Regions from separate parts of the Serratia sp. Ae19-1 genome, predicted to be linked through region 2. Evidence: predicted binding sites of a transcription regulator. Region 2 holds the regulator's gene; each other region holds the start of a gene.
What was found. Region 2 encodes PurR, which represses purine synthesis genes. Its sites were predicted from a motif close to CANGCAAACGTTTGCNTG; they were not measured.

Region 1 (6,015 bases), on a different contig from region 2:
CTGGCGCTGGTCACGGCGGTAATGCCGTTCGGCGAACCGTTCGGGTTGGCCGGGTAAGCCTCCGTGACCTGACCGGCGTTGTTGACGAACCGCAGCGCCACCAGGCCGTGGCTTTCCAGCGCCGCCAGATGCGCCGCATCGCGCACTTCGACATGCCCTTCACCGTGGGAAACGGCGATCGGCATACGAGAACCGGTCATGCCCTGCAGGAACAGCGACGGGCTGGCCGCCACCTCCACCAGGCTGAAGCGCGCCTCGAAGCGATCCGACAGGTTGCGCACAAAGCGCGGCCAGTGTTCGGCGCCCGGGATCAGCTCGCGCAGGTTAGACATCATCTGGCAGCCGTTGCATACGCCCAGCGCCAGCGTCTGCGGACGGTGGAAGAACGCTTCGAACTCGTCGCGCACCCGCTCGTTGAACAGGATAGACTTCGCCCAGCCTTCGCCGGCGCCCAGTACGTCGCCGTAAGAGAAGCCGCCGCAGGCCACCAGCGTGTGGAAGTCCTGCAGATCGCGGCGCCCCGCCAGCAGATCGCTCATGTGCACGTCCACCGCGTCAAAGCCGGCACGGTGGAACGCCGCCGCCATCTCAACGTGGGAGTTCACCCCCTGCTCGCGCAGCACCGCCACTTTCGGGCGAGCGCCCTTGGCGATATACGGCGCCGCGATGTCTTCCTCTGGTGCGAAGGTCAGTTTCACGCTCAGGCCGGGATCTTGTTCATCCTGCTTGGCCTGATGTTCCTGATCGGCGCACGCCGGGTTGTCGCGCAGGCGCTGCATCTGCCAGGTGGTTTCCGCCCACCAGGTGCGCAGGGTATTGCGGCTTTCGCTGTACAGCGCCTTGCCGTGTTGCTGAATGACGAAACGATCGCCGGCCTGCGCGCTGCCGATGTGATGCACGTTGTCGGTCAAACCGTGTTGAGCGAACGCCTGCTTCACGTCGTCAAGACGTTCGGCGCTCACCTGAATCACCGCGCCCAGTTCTTCGTTGAACAGCACCGCCAACGCATCGTCGCCGAGGCCGTCCAGGTTAACGTCCACGCCGCAGTGGCCGGCGAAGGCCATCTCCGCCAGTGTCACCAGCAGGCCGCCGTCGGCACGGTCGTGATAAGCCAGCAGCGCGCGATCGGCCACCAACTGCTGCATGGCGTTGAAGAAACCCGCCAGCTGCGCGACGTCGCGCACGTCGGCCGGTTTGTCGCCCAGTTGGCGATAAACCTGCGCCAGCGCGGTGGCACCCAGCGCGTTATGGCCGTTGCCCAAGTCGATCAGCAGCAGCGCGTTGTCGCCCTTATCGGTGCGCAGCTGTGGCGTCACGGTGCCGCGCACGTCTTCCACGCGGGCGAAAGCGGTGATGACCAGCGACAGCGGCGAAGTCATTTCACGCTGTTCGTTGCCTTCCTGCCAACGGGTTTTCATCGACATGGAGTCTTTGCCCACCGGAATGGTGATGCCCAGCGCCGGGCACAGCTCTTCGCCCACCGCTTTCACCGCTTCGTACAGGCCGGCGTCTTCGCCCGGGTGGCCGGCGGCGGCCATCCAGTTGGCGGACAGCTTCACGCGCTTCAGGCTACCGATCTCGGTGGCAGCCAGGTTGGTCAGCGCTTCCCCGACCGCCAGGCGACCGGAGGCGGCGAAGTCCAGCAGCGCCACCGGCGCGCGTTCGCCGATCGACATCGCTTCGCCGTAGTAGCTGTCCAGGCTGGCGGTGGTGACCGCGCAGTCGGCCACCGGGATCTGCCACGGGCCGACCATCTGATCACGCGCCACCATGCCGGTGACGGTGCGGTCGCCGATGGTGATCAGGAAGGTCTTCTCCGCAACGGCCGGCAGATGCAGCACGCGTTTCACCGCATCGGCCAGGGTGATGTTTTCGCGCTGTACCGCCTGGCCACGCGCCTGCAGGCGGGTGACGTCGCGGGTCATCTTCGGCGTCTTGCCGAGCAGCACGTCCAGCGGCATGTCGATCGGTTGATTGTCGAAGTGGCTATCGTTCAGCGTCAGGTGCTGCTCTTCGGTCGCTTCGCCGATCACCGCGTAAGGCGCGCGTTCGCGGCGGCAGATCTCGTCGAACTGCGCCATCTGCGCCGGGGCGATCGCCATCACGTAACGTTCCTGCGATTCGTTGCACCACACTTCCAACGGGCTCATGCCCGGCTCGTCGTTGAGAATATCGCGCAGTTCGAAACGGCCGCCGCGGCCGCCGTCGCTCACCAGCTCCGGCATGGCGTTGGACAGGCCGCCGGCGCCGACGTCATGAATGAACAGGATCGGGTTCTGGTCGCCCAGCTGCCAGCAGCGGTCGATCACTTCCTGACAGCGGCGTTCCATTTCCGGGTTGTCGCGCTGCACCGAAGCGAAATCCAGATCGGCGTCGGACTGGCCGGACGCCATCGAGGACGCCGCGCCGCCGCCCAGGCCGATATTCATCGCCGGGCCGCCCAGCACCACCAGCTTGGCGCCGACGGTGATTTCCCCTTTCTGCACGTGATCGGCGCGGATGTTGCCGATGCCGCCCGCCAGCATGATCGGTTTGTGGTAGCCGCGCAGCTCAACGCCGTTGTGGCTGTTGACGCGCTCTTCATAGGTACGGAAGTAGCCCAGCAGCGCCGGCCGGCCGAATTCGTTGTTGAACGCCGCGCCGCCCAGCGGGCCTTCGGTCATGATATCCAGCGCGGTGACGATGCGTTCCGGCTTGCCGAAATCTTGCTCCCACGGCTGTTCAAAGCCGGGAATGCGCAGGTTGGACACCGAGAAGCCCACCAGACCGGCCTTCGGCTTGGCGCCCCGGCCGGTAGCGCCCTCGTCGCGGATCTCGCCGCCGGAGCCGGTCGCGGCGCCCGGCCACGGCGAGATCGCCGTCGGGTGGTTGTGGGTTTCCACTTTCATCAGGATGTGCGCTTCTTCCTGATGATAATCGTACGTGCCGTTCTCCGGCGCGGCGAAGAAGCGGCCGACCTGCGAGCCTTCCATCACGGCGGCGTTGTCTTTATACGCCGACAGCACGTAGTCCGGCGTCTGCTCGTAGGTATTCTTGATCATTTTGAACAGCGACTTGGGCTGCTGTTCGCCGTCGATGATCCAGTCGGCGTTGAAAATCTTGTGGCGGCAGTGCTCGGAGTTAGCCTGCGCGAACATATAAAGTTCGATATCCGTCGGGTTGCGCCCCAAACCGGTAAAGGCATTCAGCAGGTAGTCGATCTCATCCTGCGCCAGCGCCAGGCCGAGCCGGACGTTGGCCTGCTCCAGCGCGGCGCGCCCTGCGCCCAGCACGTCGACCGACTGATACGGCGCCGGCTGATGGTGCGCGAACAGCTGTTTGGCCTGTTGCAGCTCGCTGAAGACGGTTTCCATCATGCGATCGTGCAGCAGCGCTGCAAGCTGCCGCCACTGGGCTTCCGTCAATTCGGGCGCCTTGACGTAGAACGCCAGACCGCGCTCCAGCCGCAGCACCTGTTGCAGACCGCAGTTGTGGGCGATGTCGGTGGCTTTGGAAGACCAGGGTGAAATGGTGCCCGGACGCGGCGTAACCAGCAGCAGCCGGCCTTCAGGGGCGTGTTCGGCGAGAGAAGGACCGTACTTGAGCAGACGCTGAAGTTTGGCGTGTTCTTCGACACTTAACGGTGCGCTGACATCGGCAAAGTGGACGTACTCGGCGTAGATATCACTGACGGGCAGGTGGGCGTCCTGACAGCGGGACAGCAGTTTGGTAATGCGAAAAGCCGATAAAGCGGGCGAACCACGCAGAATTTCCATAATCAAAGTTCTCTCGTCTTCGAAGCGACGGATAAGACGCTTCATTGGGCGCAACAGGGGAAAACGCGCGTCATTATAGAGAATCCTCCGCGCCGACGAAACCGTTTGCGTAGGGATTATTGATAAAAGCGTGCCGCACCGTCGAATTGTCATAACGTGTCAATAAAGTTGCACACTGGCGTTTTGTTGCGCAAAATGCCCCCGCACTGGTGATTTAACCATGAGAAAAGTCGTGGCTGCCGTCGCCGGTGTACCTGTGCCACCACTGGATAACTATTTGAAACGTCTTAAAATAAACTACATCCTCATCGGCGTTGTCACCCTGCTTCTGGCTCTCGCGCTGTGGCCCAATATCACCTGGCGCAGCGGCCAGGGCGGGCAACTCCAGGAGATCATTTCCCGCGGCGAGTTGCGTATCAGCACGCTGAATTCACCGCTGACCTATTTCAACACCAAGCAAGGGCCGGGTGGGCTCGACTACGAACTGGCCAAGCGCTTCGCCAACTACCTCGGGGTGAAGCTGGTGGTGATCCCCCATCAGAACATCAATGACCTGTTCGACGATCTGGACGACGATGACGCCGACCTGCTGGCGGCGGGCCTGATCTACAACCAGGAGCGCCTCAGCCGCGCACGCACTGGCCCGGCCTACTACTCAGTTTCCCAACAGCTGGTGTACCGGCTGGGCACCGCGCGGCCGAAAAGCTTCGCCGACATTAAAGGCAAGCTGGCGGTCGCCTCCGGTTCCGCGCACGTCAGCACGTTAAAGCAGCTCAAGCAGGATAAATACCCGGACCTCGCCTGGGAGTCCTCCAGCGATCTCACCTCCAAAGAGCTGCTGGAACGGGTTGCCGACGGCAAGCTGGATTACACCCTCGGCGATTCGGTGACCATCGCGCTGCTGCAGCGCATCCATCCGCAGCTGGCGGTGGCATTCGACGTCACCGACGAAGAACCGGTCACCTGGTACCTCAAACGTGACGGCGACGACAGCCTGTACGCGGCGATGCTGGATTTCTACAGTCAGATGGTGGACGACGGCACCCTGGCGCGGCTGGAAGAGAAATACCTCGGCCACGTCGGCAGCTTCGACTATGTGGACACCAAAACCTTCCTGTCGGCCATCGACTCGGTGCTGCCCAACTTCCGCCCGCTGTTCGAGAAGCACGCCAACGAGATCGACTGGAAGCTGCTGGCGGCCATCGCCTATCAGGAATCGCACTGGAATCCGCAGGCCACCTCTCCCACCGGCGTGCGCGGCCTGATGATGCTGACCCGCGCCACCGCCGACGGCCTGGGGGTCAATGACCGCCTCGATCCGGAAGAGAGCATTCAGGGCGGCGCCCTTTACCTGCAGCGGCTGATGGCCAAGGTGCCGGACAGCGTGCCGGAAGACGAACGCATCTGGTTCTCGCTGGCGGCCTACAACATGGGTTGGGGCCATATGCTGGACGCGCGCAAGCTGACCAAGACGCAAAAAGGCAACCCGGACAGCTGGGTCGACGTCAAGCAGCGCCTGCCGATGCTCAGCCAAAAGCGCTACTACCCGCAGCTGACCTATGGCTATGCGCGCGGGCGTGAAGCCTACAACTATGTAGAAAACATCCGCCGCTACCAGGTCAGCCTGGTGGGCTATCTGCAGGAAAAAGAGAGAAAGGCGGCGCAGGCGGCCGCCGAGCAGGAGGCGTTGGGGAAAGGCTATCCGACGGTGATGCCGGAACTGGCGCTCAACTACTGATTATTCCGGTTTATCCGCCGCCCGTTGCGCCAGCCTGAGCGCTTTTTTCTGTTCGCGGCGCAGGCGGAAGAAATTGCTCAGGGTGGCGGCGCATTCGTCCGCCAGCACGCCCGAGACGATCTCCACCTGATGGTTCATGCCCGGATGGCGCAGAATGTCCACCAGCGAACCGGCAGCGCCGGTTTTCTCGTCGGCGGCGCCATACACCAGCCGACGGATGCGGCTGTGCACCATCGCGCCGGCGCACATCACACAGGGCTCCAGCGTGACGTACAGCGTGGCGTTCAGCAGGCGATAATTTTGCAGCACCGCGCCGCCCTGGCGCAGCGCCATGATCTCGGCGTGTGCGGTAGGATCGTGGCGGCCTATCGGCCGGTTCCAGCCCTCGCCGATGACCTGATTGTCCAGCACCAGCAGCGCACCCACCGGCACCTCGCCCTCTTCCTGCGCGCGCAGGGCCAACCGCAATGCCTGACGCATCCAGTATTCATCGTTATATTCAGTCATCGCATAATTCCTCGT
Region 2 (6,015 bases):
ATACCACTACGGCAAACACCACAACACCTACGTGGTTAACCTGAACAACCTGGTGAAAGGCAGCGAGTTCGAGGGCAAATCGCTCGAAGAGATCATCAAGACCTCTAACGGCGGCGTGTTCAACAACGCGGCGCAGGTGTGGAACCACACCTTCTACTGGCACTGCCTGTCGCCACAGGGCGGCGGTGAACCGCAGGGCGAACTGGCGGCGGCGATCGTCAAGTCCTTCGGCTCTTTCGCTGCGTTCAAAGAGCAGTTCACCGATGCCGCCGTGAAAAACTTCGGCGCCGGCTGGACCTGGCTGGTGAAAAAACCGGACGGCGCGCTGGCGATCGTCAACACCTCTAACGCGGCAACCCCGCTGACCGGTGAAGACAAACCGCTGCTGACCGTTGACGTGTGGGAACACGCGTATTACATCGATTACCGCAATGCGCGTCCAAAATACCTGGAAAACTTCTGGGCGTTGGTCAACTGGACCTTCGCAGCGGAAAACCTGGCGTAAGCACCGGTTTCTGATGTGACGAGGCGCAGCCAGGCTGCGCCTTTTTTAGCGCCGGAGGGAAATCAGTTCAACGCGGCAACGAAGCTGAAAGCGATAATGACCGCCAGCGCGCAAACGGTGGTGAACAGCGACATCTTCAATTCGGTATCCATGACAACTCCTTTAAAATGGGCTTTCCTAAGGATAAAAGGCGTACAATTAGTACGTCAAATCATTTTCCCACAGTTCGCCGATAAAATCTTGTTATCATTTCCCGGTTTATAATATCGATTACCTCTTCCACTTTTGCTCAATATGCGACAAAATTCGCAGTTCACAACTGCGTACCGGCATCCATGCCCCTCCTGATTAAGCGCTGAAGACTTCAACACACTAAAAACTCAGTTTTCGCTTCTCTGGAGAAGGATCTACGTAGGCAAACGATTAACATCACACTTACATGCTGTAAACATGTGAGTTCAGGAGTCATTCCTTACATGGCAACGATTAAAGATGTGGCCAAACGCGCGGGCGTTTCCACCACCACCGTTTCGCACGTCATCAATAAGACTCGTTTCGTCGCCGAAGAGACCAAAGCGGCCGTGTGGGCCGCCATCAAAGAACTGCACTACTCGCCGAGCGCCGTGGCGCGCAGCCTGAAAGTCAATCACACCAAGTCGATCGGCCTGCTGGCCACCTCGAGTGAAGCCCCCTACTTCGCCGAAGTGATCGAAGCGGTGGAAAACAGTTGCTACAGCAAAGGCTACACCCTGATCCTGTGCAACTCGCACAACAACCTGGACAAACAGCGCGCCTACCTGGCGATGCTGGCGCAAAAGCGCGTCGACGGCCTGCTGGTGATGTGTTCCGAATACCCGGATCAGCTGCTGGGCATGCTGGAAGACTACCGTAACATCCCGATGGTGGTGATGGACTGGGGTGCGGCGCGCGGCGACTTCACCGACACCATCATCGATAACGCCTTCGAAGGCGGCTATCTGGCCGGCCGTTACCTGATAGAACGCGGCCACCGCGATATCGGCGCCATCCCAGGCCAGCTGTCGCGCAATACCGGCGGCGGCCGTCATCAGGGCTTTATGAAGGCGCTGCAGGAAGCGCAGATCGACATTCGCGAAGAGTGGATCGTGCAGGGCGACTTCGAGCCGGAATCCGGTTACAAGGCGATGCACCAGATCCTGTCGCAAAAACAGCGGCCGACTGCGGTATTCTGCGGCGGCGACATCATGGCGATGGGCGCCATCTGCGCCGCCGACGAACTGGGGCTGCGGGTGCCGCAGGATATTTCCGTGATCGGCTACGACAACGTGCGCAACGCCCGCTACTTCACCCCGGCGCTGACCACCATTCATCAGCCGAAAGAACGCCTGGGCGAAATGGCCTTCACCATGCTGCTGGATCGCATCATCAGCAAGCGCGAAGAGTCGCAGGTGATCGAAGTGCATCCGAAGCTGGTCGAACGCCGCTCGGTCGCCGACGGTCCGTTCATCGACTACCGCCGCTAATCCCCTGAGCCGGAAGCCTGCACGGCTTCCGGTGCCGCCTCGCTCAGCCACTCCTGATTCAGCGTCTCCCCATCGCCCAGATACGCCAGTAGCCAACTCATCGCCGGTGACGGTTTATCCTGCTGCCAGGTCAGGCAGCAAGGGCTGGCTGGAAACGGCTGCTGCAGCTGCAACGCCTTCAGCTCACCGCGCTGCACCAGCGGCAGCGCCCGATGTGCCGGCATCATGCCGACGCACAGCCCGGCGCACAAACAGTCGAGCGCCGACGTCCAGTCCGGCACCACCAGCCGCCGCTGGTTATCCAGCGTCCAGGTGACGCGCTTGGGCAAATTGCGCGAGGTGTCCTCCAGGCAGAGCGAAGGGTACGGCCGCAACTGATCGTCGTGCAGCGGCCCCGCCAGCTGCGCCAGCGGGTGTTGCGGGCTGACTACGCACAGCCAGTTCATATAGCCCATGTCGCGGAAGGCAAAACCGCCGCCGACCGGCACTGCACGCGTGGCGCCGATCGCCATGTCCGCCCTGCCGTCCGCCAGCGCATCCCAGACGCCGTTGAACACCTCGGGTTGCAGCATCAACTCGACGTCGGGGAAATGGCGATAGAAATCCAGCACCAGCTGGCGGCTGCGCTGCGGTTTGACGATGATATCTACCGCGATATTCAGCTGGCCGCGCCAACCGTTGGCCACCTGCTGACAGTGGCGGCGGGTGTCGAGCATTTTTTTGATAACAGCTCGCGCATCCTTGATAAACAGCGCGCCGGCCGGCGTCAGCTCCACATCGCGGTGACGCCGCTCAAACAGCGGCACCGCCAGCCATTGCTCCAGCTGCCGCACGGTATAACTCACCGCCGACGGCACCCGGTGCAGCTCCTGCGCCGCCGCGCTGAAACTGCCGGTGCGCGCTACCGCGTCGGCGACTTCAAGTGAATATTCAGACCACATCGCTTTGCCTTCAATTTTTTTAACAGCACTTTGCAAATATTACCGTTTCACAAGCAGAGATCCAGCCGGATACACTGGCCGGCGCTAAAAACCTGCGACACTAAAATATTAACGAGAAATACCATGCGAAATTCTTTTGGCTTTATGTTCTACCTCGCCGGCCTGAGCATGTTGGGTTATCTGGCGACCGATATGTATCTGCCTGCCTTCGGCGCCATGCGCGAAGAACTGCAAATCTCCGCCGGCGCCGTGAGCGCCAGCCTGAGCATCTTCCTGGCCGGCTTCGCCTTCGCGCAGCTGCTGTGGGGGCCGCTCTCCGATCGCCTGGGGCGTAAACCGGTATTATTGATTGGCCTGACGCTGTTCGCCCTCGGCTGCCTCGGCATGCTGTGGGTGGAAAACGCCCTGCAGCTGTGGATCCTGCGCTTTATTCAGGCCGTCGGCGTCTGTTCCGCCACCGCCATCTGGCAAGCGCTGGTGGTCGACCGTTACCGCGAAGGTCAGGCCAACCGCGTGTTCGCCACCATTATGCCGCTGGTGGCACTGTCACCGGCGCTGGCGCCGCTGCTTGGCGCCTGGCTGCTGAACCACGCCAGCTGGCGGGCGATCTTCGCCGCGCTGTTGGTGATCACCGCGCTGCTGCTGCTGCCGACGTTGATGCTCAAAGAGCGCGCCAAAACGCAACCCGCCGCCGACGCGCCGAAAAACGGCGTCAGCTTCTGGCAACTGTTGAAATCTCCGGTGTTCAGCGGCAACGTCGCGATGTACGCCGCCTGCTCGGCCGGTTTCTTCGCCTGGCTGACCGGTTCGCCGTTCATCCTCGGCGATATGGGCTATAGCCCGAGCGACATCGGTCTGAGCTATGTGCCGCAAACGCTGGCCTTCCTGCTGGGCGGCTACGGCTGCCGCGCCGCGCTCAAGCGCATCAATGGCAAAACTCTGCTGCCGTGGCTGCTGGTAGCTTATGGTGTCAGCATGGTGGCGCTGTATCTGGTGGCGACGCTGACCTCTCCGACGCTCACCACGCTGCTGATTCCATTCTGCGTGATGGCGCTGGTCAATGGCGCCGGCTACCCGATCATGGTGGCGAATGCGCTGATGCCGTTCCCGGAAAGCAGCGGCAAAGCCGCCGCGCTGCAAAATACGCTGCAGCTGGGGCTGTGTTTTGTGGCGAGCATGCTGGTATCGGCGTTTATTGCCCAGCCGCTGTTGGCGACGGTGACGGTAATGGTGTCTACGGTGATTCTGGCCGCGCTGGGGTATTTCCTGCAGCGGGGGAAAACGGCCGATGCGCAGCAAAAGGCGCAGCGGGAACATGCTAACTCAGCGTCATAATTGCCAAACTTAATAATCACTTAAAGAATATGCGTGCCGAGTGCGATTTACAGTTGAGTCGACGCCTCGGCACGCCTATACTCAAAAACAACCTTTTAAAGTAACACCTTATAATCTTTATATCTCAATTAGCGCTTGTGTACGCGTCTTGCGTCACACTCTTTTTAAGGATGCGTTCATCTCGCGCCATTTGCGCCGGGTAGCTTCTTAAAATTTCCTCTGTTCATAGTCGGATATCAGACGCCGCGGGCCTATTTTCCGCCGGTAAACGTATGCACCCGCAGAAATTGTCTAAGCTGTTTCCTAACGGGTCATCAGTCAGAAGAAGGTGATGGAGAAGCTATGAGTTCATCGTGTATAGAAGATCTGAGTATCCAGGACAATCAGTGGTACCGTATCGCGCATGAAATGCTCGGCCTGGCCGGCATTGAAATCAACGGTTCGCGCCCCTTCGATATTCAGGTTAAAAACCCCGAATTCTTTAAACGCGTGTTGCAGCAAGGCTCGTTGGGCCTGGGCGAAAGCTATATGGACGGCTGGTGGGAGTGTGAGCGGCTGGATATGTTCTTCCAGCGCGTGGTTAGCGCCGGGCTGGAGAAAAAACTCCCCCACCACCTGAAAGATACCCTGCGTATCGCCGCCGCGCGCCTGACCAATCTGCAATCGAAAAAGCGCGCCTGGATCGTCGGCAAAGAGCATTACGATCTCGGCAACGATCTGTTTACCCTGATGCTCGATCCTTACATGCAATATTCCTGCGGCTACTGGAAAGACGCCACCACGCTGGAAGAGGCGCAGGAAGCGAAGCTGCGGATGATCTGCGAGAAACTGCAGCTGCAGCCGGGCATGCGCTTGCTGGACATCGGCTGCGGTTGGGGCGGCCTCTCCGCCTACGCGGCGAAAAACTACGGCGTGTCGGTGGTTGGCGTGACCATTTCCGCCGAACAGCAGAAGCTGGCTCAGGCGCGCTGCGCCGGACTCGATGTGCAGATCCTGCTGCAGGATTACCGCGACCTGCATCAGCAGTTCGATCGCATCGTCTCGGTCGGCATGTTCGAGCACGTCGGGCCGAAAAACTACCGCACCTATTTCAACGTGGTAGAGCGCAATCTGGTGCCGCACGGGCTGTTCCTGCTGCACACCATCGGCTCCAACAAGACCGACATGAACGTCGATCCGTGGATCAACAAATATATCTTCCCGAACGGCTGTCTGCCGTCGGTGAGCCATATCGCCGAGGCCAGCGAAGGCCACTTCGTGATGGAAGATTGGCACAACATCGGCGCCGATTACGACCGCACGCTGATGGCCTGGTTCGAGCGTTTCAAACAGGCGTGGCCACAGCTCGCCGAGCGCTATTCCGAGCGCTTCGAGCGGATGTTCAGTTATTACCTGAACGCCTGTGCCGGTGCGTTCCGGGCGCGCGATCTGCAGCTCTGGCAGGTGGTGTTCAGCCCGAAAGGCGTTGAAGGCGGGATTCGCGTCTCCCGCTGAACGCTTTCCCGATAAAAAAAGCCCCGGCAACAACATCGCCGGGGCTTTTTTTTGCGCTTTCGGACCCTGCGGGTTAACCGCAGTAAACGCGAATAATTTTATCGTTGCTATCGCCAAGGAAGTTCAGACGGCGCAGGTTGAAATCCATGGTAACGGCGGAGTTATACGGAATGGCTCGCACTTTGGATTCGATCCGTACGCCTTCCAGCGAAGTCATCGGCTTGCCGACGTAGTTTTG
Region 3 (6,015 bases), on a different contig from region 2:
ACGCCATGGGTTACAACGCCGCCAGCACCGATCCGCTGTACAAGCACATTCCGTTCACCATCACCCGCGGGCCGGAGGCGAGTTTCGGCCTGTTCTACGATAACCTGAGCAGCTGCTGGCTGGATCTGGGCAACGAGATCGACAACTACCACGCGGCCTATCGCCGCTATCAGGCCGAAGCGGGCGATCTGGATTACTACCTGTTCCTCGGGCCGCAGGTACTGGACGTCACCAAGGCCTTCGTGCGCCTGACCGGCCGCACCCACTTCGGGCCGAAGTGGAGCCTGGGCTACAGCGGTTCGACCATGCACTACACCGACGCGCCGGACGCCCAGCAACAGCTGCAGCAGTTCATCGCGCTGTGCCGCCAACACGCCATTCCCTGTGACTCCTTCCAGCTGTCGTCGGGCTACACCTCGATCAACCACAAGCGCTACGTGTTCAACTGGAACTACGACAAGGTGCCGCAGCCCAAGCTGCTCAGCCAGGCGTTTCACGACGCCGGCCTCAGGCTGGCGGCCAACATCAAGCCGTGCCTGCTGCAGGATCACCCGCAGTATCGGGAGGTGGCGGCGCAGGGGCTGTTTATCCGCGACTCGCAAAGCGACGCGCCCGAGCGCTCCAGCTTCTGGGACGACGAAGGATCGCACCTCGACTTCACCAACCCGGCGGCGGTGCGCTGGTGGCAGCAGGGCGTCACGCAGCAGCTGCTGGAGATGGGCATCGACTCGACCTGGAACGACAACAACGAGTACGAAGTGTGGGACGGCGAAGCGCGCTGCCATGGCTTCGGGCGGCCGATCGCCATCAAGCATATCCGCCCGGTGATGCCGCTGCTGATGATGCGCGCCTCGATGGAGGCCCAGCAGCGCTTCGCGCCGCAGAAGCGGCCGTACCTGATCTCGCGCTCCGGCTGCGCCGGCATGCAGCGCTATGTGCAAACCTGGAGCGGCGACAACCGCACCAGTTGGCAGACACTGCGCTACAACATCCGCATGGGGCTGGGCATGAGCCTGTCCGGGTTGTATAACCTCGGCCACGACGTCGGCGGCTTCTCCGGCGACAAACCGGACGCGGAGCTGCTGGTGCGCTGGGTGCAAAACGGCGTGATGCATCCGCGTTTCACCATTCATTCCTGGAACGACGACGCCACGGTCAACGAGCCCTGGATGTACCCGAGCGCCACCCCGGCGGTGCGCGAGGCGATCAACCTGCGTTACCGGCTGCTGCCGTATTTCTACACCCTGTTGTGGCAGGCCTGCGCTGACGATGAGCCGATGCTGCGCCCGACCTTCCTCGACCACGAACAGGATGCGCGCACCTTTGGCGAGAACGACGATTTTCTGATCGGCCGCGATCTGCTGGTGGCCAGCGTGGTGGAGCCGGGGCAGCGCCGGCGTTCGGTATATCTGCCGGACAACGGCGAAGGCTGGTACTGCTTCTACAGCGGCCAGTGGTTCGGCGGCGGCCAGACGGTGACGCTGGCGGCACCGCTGGAGCGTTTGCCGCTGCTGGTGCGCGCCGGGGCGGCGCTGCCGTTGTCGCAGCGGCTGGCGCATGTGGACGTGGCCGCCGACGATCGGCGCGAGCTGCGGCTGTTTCCGCTCAAGGGCTGCGGCGTGAGCAGCGGGCTGTTGTTTGAGGACGACGGTGAAAGCGAAGGTTGGCGGCAGGGCGATGCGCTGTGGCTGCGCTGGGAAATGCGCTGCGACCATCAGCGCATCATGCTGGATATCGCGACGGAAGGGCGTTTCCGCCCGGCCTGGCGCACGCTGGCGCTCAGCCTGCCGGAAGGCGAAACGCGCGCGCTGTGGGTGAACGGCGAACCGGGCCAGCGCTTTACGCTGGGGTAGGGGCTATTCGGCCGCGCGTTTCTTGCGCGGCTTTTTGGCGACGGTGATGGTTTTCACCTCGCTTTCCACCCAGCCATCCTGCAGACGGGTTTTCAGCAATTCGCCGACCTGCGCCTGTTTGGTGGTTTTCAGCAGTTCGCCGCGCGGGGTTTGCGTCACGCTGTAGCCGCGCGCCAGCGTCGCCAGTGGGCTGACGGTCTCCAGCTGGCTGCAGGCCACGCCGAAGCGCTGACGGTAGGCGTTGAGCTGCCGCTCCATCGCCTGCTGCAGACGGTATTCCTGCTGCTGCACGCGCTGTTGGTAGCGGTGAATGCGGCCCTGCGGCTGCACCTGCGCCAGCCGTTGCTGGGCGCGCTCGCTGCGGCGGGCGGCCAGGCGCAGCTGTTGCTGCATGCCGTCTTCCATCCGGCGCTGCAGCTTGAACAGCAGCGTCTGCTGGCGCGCCAGGCGCAGATGCGGATGCTGCTGCTGTAAACGGTGGTGAATGCGGGTGAACTGCTGCTGGCGCTGCGCCAGGTAGTAATCCATCGCCATCTCCAGCCGCTGCTGCTGCGACTGCAGCTGGCGCAACAGCTCGAGCTGATTGCGGCTGACCAGTTCGGCGGCGGCGGATGGGGTCGGCGCGCGCAGGTCGGCAACGAAGTCGGCGATGGTGACGTCGGTTTCATGACCGACGGCGCTGACGATCGGAATGCGGCTGGCGAAGATCGCCCGCGCCACGCGTTCGTCGTTGAAGCTCCACAGATCCTCCAGCGAACCGCCGCCGCGGCCGACGATCAGCACGTCGCATTCGTCGCGGCGGTTGGCGGTCTCGATGGCGCGCACGATCTGCATCGGCGCTTCCGCGCCCTGCACTGAGGTGGGATAGATGACGATCGGCAACGACGGATCGCGCCGCTGCAATACCTGCAGAATATCGTGCAGCGCCGCGCCGCTGGCGGAGGTGATCACCCCGACGCGTTTGGCCGGGGTGGGCAGCGGCTGCTTGAACTGCTGATCGAACAGCCCTTCGGCGCTCAGGCGCTGTTTCAGCTGCTCGAACTGTTGCTGCAGCAGGCCGTCGCCGGCGGGCTGCATGCTCTCGGCGATCAGCTGGTAGTCGCCGCGCGGTTCATACAGCGTGATACTGGCGCGCACCAAGACCTGTTGGCCGTTTTGCGGCCGGAAGGTGACACGGCGGTTGCTGTTGCGGAACATCGCGCAGCGCACCTGAGCGCGGTCGTCTTTCAGCGTGAAATACCAGTGACCGGAGGCGGGCTGGGAGAGGTTGGAGATCTCGGCGGAGAGCCAAATCTGCCCCATTTCCATTTCCAGCAGTTGGCGAACCGTCTGATTAAGGCGGCTTACGGTAAAAATGGAAGGCGAAACAGGTAGCGTCATGTGACCCAGATCAAATTTCAAAACAATCACTTAATTGGTCGATACTACATGGCTGAAAAAGGTAATCAAGACTTTTTGTAAGAAAGTGCTGGAGGCAACCGATTCCGCTCTGTATAATGCCGCGGCAATATTTTATCTTTTTCACAGCCCACCCTGGTGAGATATTGCCCATGCTACGTATCGCTAAAGAAGCTCTGACGTTTGACGACGTCCTCCTGGTTCCAGCCCACTCCACGGTTCTGCCTAACACTGCAGAGCTCGGCACCCAACTGACCAAAACCATCCGCCTGAACATCCCTATGCTGTCCGCAGCCATGGATACCGTTACCGAATCCGGCCTGGCCATCGCGCTGGCGCAGGAAGGCGGCCTGGGCTTCATCCACAAAAACATGTCCATCGAGCGTCAGGCTGAAGAAGTCAGCCGCGTGAAGAAACATGAAAGCGGCGTAGTCACCGACCCGCAGACCGTTACCCCAACCACCACGCTGCAGGAAGTGAAAGAGCTGACCGCGCGCAACGGCTTCGCCGGTTACCCGGTCGTTACCGAAGACAACGAGCTGGTCGGCATCATCACCGGCCGCGACGTGCGCTTCGTGACCGATCTGACCCAGCCGGTCACCGCGGTCATGACGCCGAAAGATCGCCTGGTCACCGTGAAAGAAGGTGAAGCGCGCGACGTGGTGCTGCAGAAGATGCACGAAAAGCGCGTAGAGAAAGCGCTGGTGGTGGACGACAGCTTCCACCTGCTGGGCATGATCACCGTTAAAGACTTCCAGAAAGCGGAACGTAAGCCGAACGCCTGTAAAGACGAGCACGGCCGTCTGCGCGTAGGCGCGGCGGTTGGCGCCGGTGCCGGCAACGAAGAGCGCGTTGACGCGCTGGTGGCGGCGGGCGTTGACGTTCTGCTGATCGACTCCTCGCACGGTCACTCCGAAGGCGTATTGCAGCGCATTCGCGAAACCCGCGCCAAATACCCGGATCTGCAGATCGTCGGCGGCAACGTCGCGACCGCAGCGGGCGCCAAAGCGCTGGCTGAAGCCGGCGTGAGCGCGGTGAAAGTGGGTATCGGCCCTGGCTCTATCTGCACCACCCGCATCGTGACCGGCGTGGGCGTGCCGCAGATCACCGCCATCGCCGACGCGGTGGAAGCGCTGGAAGGCACCGGCATCCCGGTTATCGCCGACGGCGGCATCCGCTTCTCCGGCGACATCGCCAAAGCGATCGCCGCAGGCGCATCCTGCGTGATGGTTGGCTCCATGCTGGCGGGCACCGAAGAATCCCCGGGCGAAATCGAGCTGTATCAGGGCCGTTCGTTCAAATCTTACCGCGGCATGGGCTCGCTGGGCGCGATGTCCAAAGGCTCTTCCGACCGTTACTTCCAGACCGATAACGCCGCCGACAAACTGGTACCGGAAGGTATCGAAGGCCGCGTGGCCTATAAAGGCATGCTGAAAGCCATCGTGCACCAGCAGATGGGCGGCCTGCGCTCCTGCATGGGCCTGACCGGCTGCGCCACCATCGACGATCTGCGCACCAAGGCGGAGTTCGTGCGCATCAGCGGCGCCGGCATTCAGGAAAGCCACGTGCATGACGTGACCATCACCAAAGAGTCACCGAACTACCGCATGGGCTAATGCCTTAACCTCTCCTGAGTGAGAGGCCGGGGTGGGGCGCCAAGCCCCATCCCGAAACACACATTTTCGCTCTTTTTCTCTTGTTGCTGGAATTCGCCTCAATGACACAAAATATCCATAAGCATCGCATCCTCATACTGGACTTCGGTTCGCAATACACCCAACTGGTCGCCCGCCGCGTGCGCGAAATCGGCGTTTACTGCGAACTGTGGGCCTGGGACGTTAGCGAAGAGCAGATCCGCGAATTCAACCCAAGCGGCATCATCCTGTCCGGCGGCCCGGAAAGCACCACCGAAGCCGGCAGCCCGCGCGCCCCGGACTACGTGTTCAACGCCGGCGTGCCGGTGCTGGGCGTGTGCTACGGCATGCAGACCATGGCGATGCAGCTGGGTGGCCATGTGCAGGGCTCCAACGAACGCGAGTTCGGCTACGCGCAGGTGGAAATCGTCAAAGAGAGCGCGCTGCTGCGCGACATCGAAGACGCCATCAGCCCGGCCGGCAAACCGCTGCTGGACGTGTGGATGAGCCACGGCGACAAAGTGACTGCGATCCCGTCCGACTTCGTGACCATCGCCAGCACCGACACCTGCCCGTTCGCCATTATGGCCAACGAAGAAAAACGCTTCTACGGCGTGCAGTTCCACCCGGAAGTGACCCACACCCGTCAGGGCCAGCGCATGCTGGAGCGTTTCGTACTGGACATCTGCCAGTGTGAAGCCCTGTGGACCCCGGCCACCATCATCGAAGATGCGGTCGAGCGCATCCGCGAGCAGGTGGGTGAAGACCACGTGATCCTCGGCCTGTCCGGCGGCGTCGACTCCTCCGTGACCGCGATGCTGCTGCACCGCGCCATCGGCAAACGCCTGACCTGCGTGTTCGTCGACAACGGCCTGCTGCGCCTGAACGAAGCCAAGCAGGTGATGGAAATGTTCGGTGACCACTTCGGCCTGAACATCGTGCACGTCGAAGCGGAAAACCGCTTCCTGACTGCGCTGGCGGGCGTGGACGAGCCGGAAGCCAAGCGTAAAATCATCGGCCGCGTGTTCGTTGAAGTGTTCGACGAAGAAGCCTGCAAGCAAGAGCAGGTGAAATGGCTGGCGCAGGGCACCATCTACCCGGACGTGATCGAATCCGCCGCTTCCGCCACC
Region 4 (6,015 bases), on a different contig from region 2:
GTATTCAACCTCGGGGATGTCAAAGGCCTGGCCGAACATACCGATGATTACGATCTGCTGCGCCAACTGTTGGTGGAAGGCTATGCCGAACCGGAGGAGGCGATCAAGCAACAGCTGATGCAGGACGAACAGGGCTTACTGCTTTATCGCGCCATCACGCGCTTCCTGTATGAAGATAGCCAACTGCCGGGTTACAGCGGTTCCAACGCCGCACTGCAGAAAGACGCCAAACAGCGCGCCTGCGGGGTTATTCAGCGCAGCTGGGCCTGGGGCAACCTGCTGGCGCAGCACTTCCCGGCGGCGATCCGCCTGTCGATTCACCCGCAGCCGGTCGACAGCCTGAAGATGGGTATCCACATGATGCCGACCAAAGACGATTGGTTGACGCCGTGGCACGGCGTGGCGGCCAACGTGAACGGCCAGTTCGTGCTGATGAAGCGCAAAGACGCGCAGAGCCTGGACGGCGAACTGGTGGAAATCCGCGGCACGCCGAGCCATTACCTGATCGAACAGCCGCAGATGGCCTGAGCCTCTGCAGGCCTTGCGCCCGAAATCCTGGCGGGCGCGTTTTTGACGGCACGTTGCCGTGTGAGCAGCACATTCGATGCAAGGAGAATCACCGATGAACAACCAACCGCTTGATTGCCACATTCAACTGAATACCCCGTTCGGCGCGATCCTGACGCCGCAGCACCCGGGGCAAAAGATCGGCGAACTGCCGGTGGCGGCACTGCGGGCGCTGGCGCAGGAGCACCACTTGCTGGTGCTGCGCGGATTCGACTCCGGTTTCAGCGACGCGGATGTCCTGACTCGCTATGCCGAACGCTGGGGCGAGATCATGATGTGGCCGTTCGGCGCGGTGCTGGACGTGAAAGAACATCCGGACGCCAAGGATCATATCTTCGACAGCAGCTACGTTCCGCTGCATTGGGATGGCATGTATAAGCCGACCATCCCCGAGTTCCAGCTGTTCCACTGCGTGGCGGCGCCATCGCAGGATGAAGGCGGATGCACCACCTTCGTCGATACCACGCGACTGTTGGCCAACGCGGACGAAGCGCTGCTGGATCAGTGGCTGTCGGTGTCGATCACTTACCGCATTAAGCAGGTGGTGCACTACGGCGGTGAAGTCTGTTCGCCGCTGGTGGTGCAGCACCCGAACGGCAGGGGATTGATCATGCGCTACAATGAACCGCCGACGGAAGGCAAAAAATTCCTCAACCAGCATGCGCTGGAATATCACGGTGTGCCGGAGCAACAGCAGGAACAGTTCCACCACACCCTGCAGCAGCACCTGTACGATCCGCGTCACTATTATGCCCACCAGTGGCAGCAGGGCGACGTGGTAGTGGCGGACAACTTCTCGCTGCTGCACGGCCGTGAGGGCTTTACCGCCCGTTCCGCGCGTCATTTGCAGCGCGTGCATATTCAGAGCAACCCGGTGTGCGCCAATCTGGCGCTGAAGCCGGCCAACGCAGAAGCGTAAAGGAGCATTATGGCAAGGATACTGATGGCGGCGGTCGCCACTCCGGGGCACGTCTACCCGATGTTAGCTATCGCTCGTCACCTGATCGCCCAAGGGCATCAGGTGCGGGTGATGACCGGCGCGCTGTTTCGCGAACGCGCCGAAGCGGCTGGGGCGAACTTCGTACCGTTCGACGCGCAGGTGGACTTCGATTATCGCCACCTGGAAGAGCACTTTCCGCAGCGCGCCGCGCTGCCGCCGGGCAATGCGCAGATGGCGCTGGCGCTGAAGGATTTCTTCGCCGCGCCGATCCCGCTGCTGGATCGGCAGCTGCGTGCGGCCATTGCCGCCGAAAAGACCGATTTGCTGATGGTGGAGAACTGCTTCTACGGCGTATTGCCGCTGCTGCAGTCCGCCGAACGGCCGCCGGTCTTCGGTATCGGCGTTACGCCGCTGTCGTATTCTTCGCGTGACGCCATTTTTTATGGCCCGCGCATCCCGCCGGCGCTGTTGCCGCAGGCGCTGACCCGCGAGCAATTGGTGGATGAAGAGACGCGCGTGTTGCTTGATGAGGTGCAGCGGAGCTTCGATGCGGCGCTGGTGCAGGCCGGCGGGCGGGCGCTGACTCGCCCGTTTACCGATGCGCTGATCGGCGGCTGCGAGCGTTTCCTGCAGTTGGCCACCACGGCGCTGGAATATGAGCGCGACGATCTGCCGAGCGGCGTGCGCTTCGTCGGTCCGCTGCGCAGCGGCGGTCAACCGGCGGCGGAAGAGACGCTGTGGGAGGCGGACGATGATCGGCCGCTGGTGATCGTGTCTCAGGGCACGTTGGCCAACGTCGATCTGCATCAGCTGATCGTGCCGACGCTGCAGGCGCTGGCGCATCTGCCGGTGCGGGTGTTGGCCACCACCGGCGGGCGGGCGACGGCAGGGCTGATGGACGCGTTGCCGGACAACGCCAGAGTGCGGGAGTTTATCTCCTTCGAACGCTGGCTGCCGCGGGCGTCGCTGCTGATCACCAACGGCGGTTACGGCTCGATCAACTATGCGCTGGACAGCGGCGTGCCGCTGATCGTCGCCGGCACCGGCGAGGATAAGCTGGAGGCGGCGGCGCGCGTGGTCGCTGCCGGTTGCGGCATCAGCCTGCACACCAGCACGCCGAGCGCAGAACAGATCCTGGCGGCGGCGTCGCGTATTCTGCAGCAGCCGATCTACCGCCAACGCGCGGCGCTGGTGCGTGAAGATTATGCCCGCCACGATGCGCTAACGGCGATAGCCAACGAAGTGGCGGCTATTACCGCCTGATCTCGCTGCACCTCCTTCCCAGGCGCCGTTTTCGGCGCCTTTTTTCTGCATTTTTTCTCAATGGAAACTGCATGATTATGTACAATCGCCGCAGGCCGCCAAATCGGTTGAATGTTAATCTTATGACAGCGCCGCTGATGGAAGCGGGGGAATATCATCATTTTCTAATGATGTCATGAATCCTCTGGCGGCGCGCAAGCGGGGCAGTTACCCTGAATCGATGGATTAATGGGATACGCGTTAAATCAAGAAGAGAGCAAGCATGAAAGATTCACAAATCCGCATTGCGATTGCGGGCGCCGGCGGCCGGATGGGTCGTCAATTGATCCAGGCGGTGCAGCAGGCGGAAGGCGTAGTGTTGGGCGCGGCGCTGTCGCGACCGGGCTCCAGCCTGATCGGCGTCGACGCCGGTGAGCTGGCGGGCATCGGCGCGCTGGGTGTCAAGGTAAGCGACAGCCTGGAGAAAGTGGCGAGCGAGTTCGACATTCTGATCGACTTCACCCGTCCGGAAAGCACGCGGAGCTACCTGGATTTTTGCGTGGCGCACCACAAGGCGATGGTGATTGGCACCACCGGCTTCGATGACGCCGGCAAGCAGGCGATCCGCGATGCGGCGCAGCATATCGGCATCGTGTTTGCCGCCAACTTCAGCGTCGGCGTCAACCTGGTGTTGAAACTGCTGGAGAAGGCCGCGCAGGTGATGGGCGACTATACCGACATCGAAATCGTTGAGGCGCACCACCGCCACAAAGTGGATGCGCCATCGGGCACGGCATTGGCGATGGGCGAAGCGATCGCCGGCGCGCTGGGGCGCGACCTGAAAAGCTGCGCGGTCTATGCGCGCGAAGGCCATACCGGCGAGCGCGATCCGAAAAGCATCGGCTTTGCCACCATTCGCGCCGGCGACATCGTCGGCGAGCACACCGCGATGTTTGCCGACATCGGTGAGCGGGTGGAGATCACCCATAAAGCTTCCAGCCGCATGACTTTTGCCAGCGGCGCGGTGCGTGCGGCAGTCTGGCTGTATAATCGAGATAAAGGCCTGTTTGATATGCGAGATGTGCTGAATCTCGAGCAGTTATAATTGATTTGCATACCATCGTGATGTGGGTGTATTGATCGTAATACTATGATAATCGGACAATAATTTTATTGTCCTTTTTTTTAACATGATAAATATGGCTTTGGTTGATTTTTTGTTTTAAAGGTTTTATTTGTTGTTGTTTATCTTGCTAATTATCTCGTTTTTCTCCGCCAGAGGCTATTTTAGCGTCTGTTTTAGCCCGTTCCGGCGCCGTTTTCCGTCATTCGGCCTCGCAACCGTTTTCCAGCCCCGGTTTTCTGTGTTTTTATCGCCGCTCAAGCCGCTTGAGCACCGAAAACTGCAAAAATAAAACAAAAAATGGCAGTTTGGGTAGACAAGCCGAACACTCATCATTAAAATGCGCCCAATTTGCCAAAAATTGGCCTCGCGGACGGTTTTTGCATTGATTTAGATCGCGATATCTGAATTAATATGCAAATATTGTGATTGATTATTCCTCGGAGGATGTTTTGATTAAGTCAGCGCTATTGGTTCTGGAAGACGGAACCCAATTCCACGGTCGGGCCATCGGGGCAGAGGGAACGGCAGTGGGGGAAGTGGTCTTCAATACGTCGATGACCGGTTATCAAGAAATCCTCACTGATCCTTCCTATTCCCGCCAGATCGTTACTCTTACTTATCCTCATATCGGCAATGTCGGCACCAATGCTTCCGACGAAGAATCCTCCGCAGTACACGCCCAAGGCCTCGTCATTCGTGACCTCCCGCTGATCGCCAGCAACTACCGCAACGAAGAAAGCCTGTCCGACTACCTCAAGCGTCACAACATCGTGGCGATCGCCGATATCGATACCCGTAAATTGACCCGCCTGCTGCGCGAGAAGGGCGCCCAGAACGGCTGCATCGTCGCCGCCGATACGCCGGACGCCGCGCTGGCCCTGGCCAAGGCGCAAGGTTTCCCGGGGTTGAAGGGCATGGATCTGGCGAAAGAAGTCACGACCCAAGAGGCCTACAGCTGGCAGCAAGGCAGCTGGACGCTTGAAGGCGACCTGCCTGAAGCCAAAACCGCCGCGGAACTGCCTTTCCACGTGGTGGCTTACGACTACGGCGCCAAGCGCAACATCCTGCGCATGCTGGTGGATCGCGGCTGCCGCCTGACCGTGGTGCCGGCGCAGACCCCGGCCGACGAGGTGCTGAAAATGAATCCGGACGGCATCTTCCTGTCCAACGGCCCGGGTGACCCGGAGCCGTGCGACTACGCCATCGCCGCCATCAAACAGTTCCTGGAAACCGACATTCCGGTGTTCGGCATCTGTCTGGGCCACCAGCTGCTGGCACTGGCCAGCGGGGCGAAAACCATGAAGATGAAGCTCGGCCACCACGGCGGCAACCACCCGGTGAAGGATCTGGACAACAATACCGTGATGATCACCGCGCAGAACCACGGCTTTGCGGTAGACGAGAATAACCTGCCGGCGAACCTGCGCGTGACGCACAAATCGCTGTTCGACCACACGGTGCAGGGCATTCACCGCACCGACAAGGCGGCGTTCAGTTTCCAGGGGCACCCGGAAGCCAGCCCTGGCCCGCACGACGCCGCGCCGCTGTTCGATCACTTTATCGAACTGATTGAGACTTACCGTTCTAACGCCAAATAATCAGGAGCAGTAAAAAATGCCAAAACGTACAGACATAAAAAGCATCCTGATCCTCGGCGCGGGCCCGATCGTTATCGGTCAGGCGTGTGAGTTCGACTACTCTGGCGCCCAGGCGTGTAAAGCGCTGCGCGAAGAGGGCTACCGCGTCATTTTGGTCAACTCCAACCCGGCGACTATCATGACCGACCCGGAAATGGCCGACGCTACCTACATTGAGCCGATCCACTGGGAAGTGGTACGCAAGATCATCGAAAAAGAGCGCCCGGATGCGGTGCTGCCGACCATGGGCGGCCAGACGGCGCTGAACTGCGCGCTGGAGCTGGAGCGTCAGGGCGTACTGGCCGAGTTCGGCGTCACCATGATCGGCGCCACCGCCGATGCGATCGACAAGGCCGAAGACCGTCGCCGTTTCGACGTGGCGATGAAGAAGATCGGTCTGGATACCGCGCGCTCCGGCATCGCGCACACCATGGAAGAAGCGCTGGCGGTTGCCGCTGACGTCGGCTTCCCGTGCATCATCCGTCCTTCCTTTACCATGGGCG

Region 1: purL (phosphoribosylformylglycinamidine synthase) is a predicted target of PurR. The motif match lies at 3,850-3,867, and genes of this name have one in related genera.
Region 3: guaB (IMP dehydrogenase) is a predicted target of PurR. The motif match lies at 3,325-3,342, and genes of this name have one in related genera.
Region 4: carA (glutamine-hydrolyzing carbamoyl-phosphate synthase small subunit) is a predicted target of PurR. The motif match lies at 4,084-4,101, and genes of this name have one in related genera.

What each region holds. Positions count from the first base shown of each region.
Region 1 covers NZ_JBCHWD010000007.1:169,381-175,395, forward strand. Annotated here, with positions in the region: gene purL (phosphoribosylformylglycinamidine synthase) at 1-3,758, opposite strand, end outside; gene mltF (membrane-bound lytic murein transglycosylase MltF) at 4,033-5,493, shown strand; gene tadA (tRNA adenosine(34) deaminase TadA) at 5,494-6,000, opposite strand.
Region 2 covers NZ_JBCHWD010000006.1:299,906-305,920, reverse strand. Annotated here, with positions in the region: gene sodB (superoxide dismutase [Fe]) at 1-505, shown strand, start outside; gene cydH (cytochrome bd-I oxidase subunit CydH) at 568-657, opposite strand; gene purR (HTH-type transcriptional repressor PurR) at 982-2,007, shown strand; gene punR (DNA-binding transcriptional activator PunR) at 2,004-2,948, opposite strand; gene punC (purine nucleoside transporter PunC) at 3,072-4,283, shown strand; gene cfa (cyclopropane fatty acyl phospholipid synthase) at 4,626-5,777, shown strand; gene AAIE04_RS18765 (I78 family peptidase inhibitor) at 5,851-6,015, opposite strand, start outside.
Region 3 covers NZ_JBCHWD010000007.1:111,980-117,994, reverse strand. Annotated here, with positions in the region: gene AAIE04_RS19525 (glycoside hydrolase family 31 protein) at 1-1,853, shown strand, start outside; gene xseA (exodeoxyribonuclease VII large subunit) at 1,857-3,233, opposite strand; gene guaB (IMP dehydrogenase) at 3,404-4,867, shown strand; gene guaA (glutamine-hydrolyzing GMP synthase) at 4,969-6,015, shown strand, end outside.
Region 4 covers NZ_JBCHWD010000005.1:268,629-274,643, reverse strand. Annotated here, with positions in the region: gene pvcA (L-tyrosine isonitrile synthase) at 1-528, shown strand, start outside; gene AAIE04_RS16470 (TauD/TfdA dioxygenase family protein) at 623-1,486, shown strand; gene AAIE04_RS16465 (glycosyltransferase) at 1,511-2,770, shown strand; gene dapB (4-hydroxy-tetrahydrodipicolinate reductase) at 3,033-3,854, shown strand; gene carA (glutamine-hydrolyzing carbamoyl-phosphate synthase small subunit) at 4,325-5,473, shown strand; gene carB (carbamoyl-phosphate synthase large subunit) at 5,490-6,015, shown strand, end outside.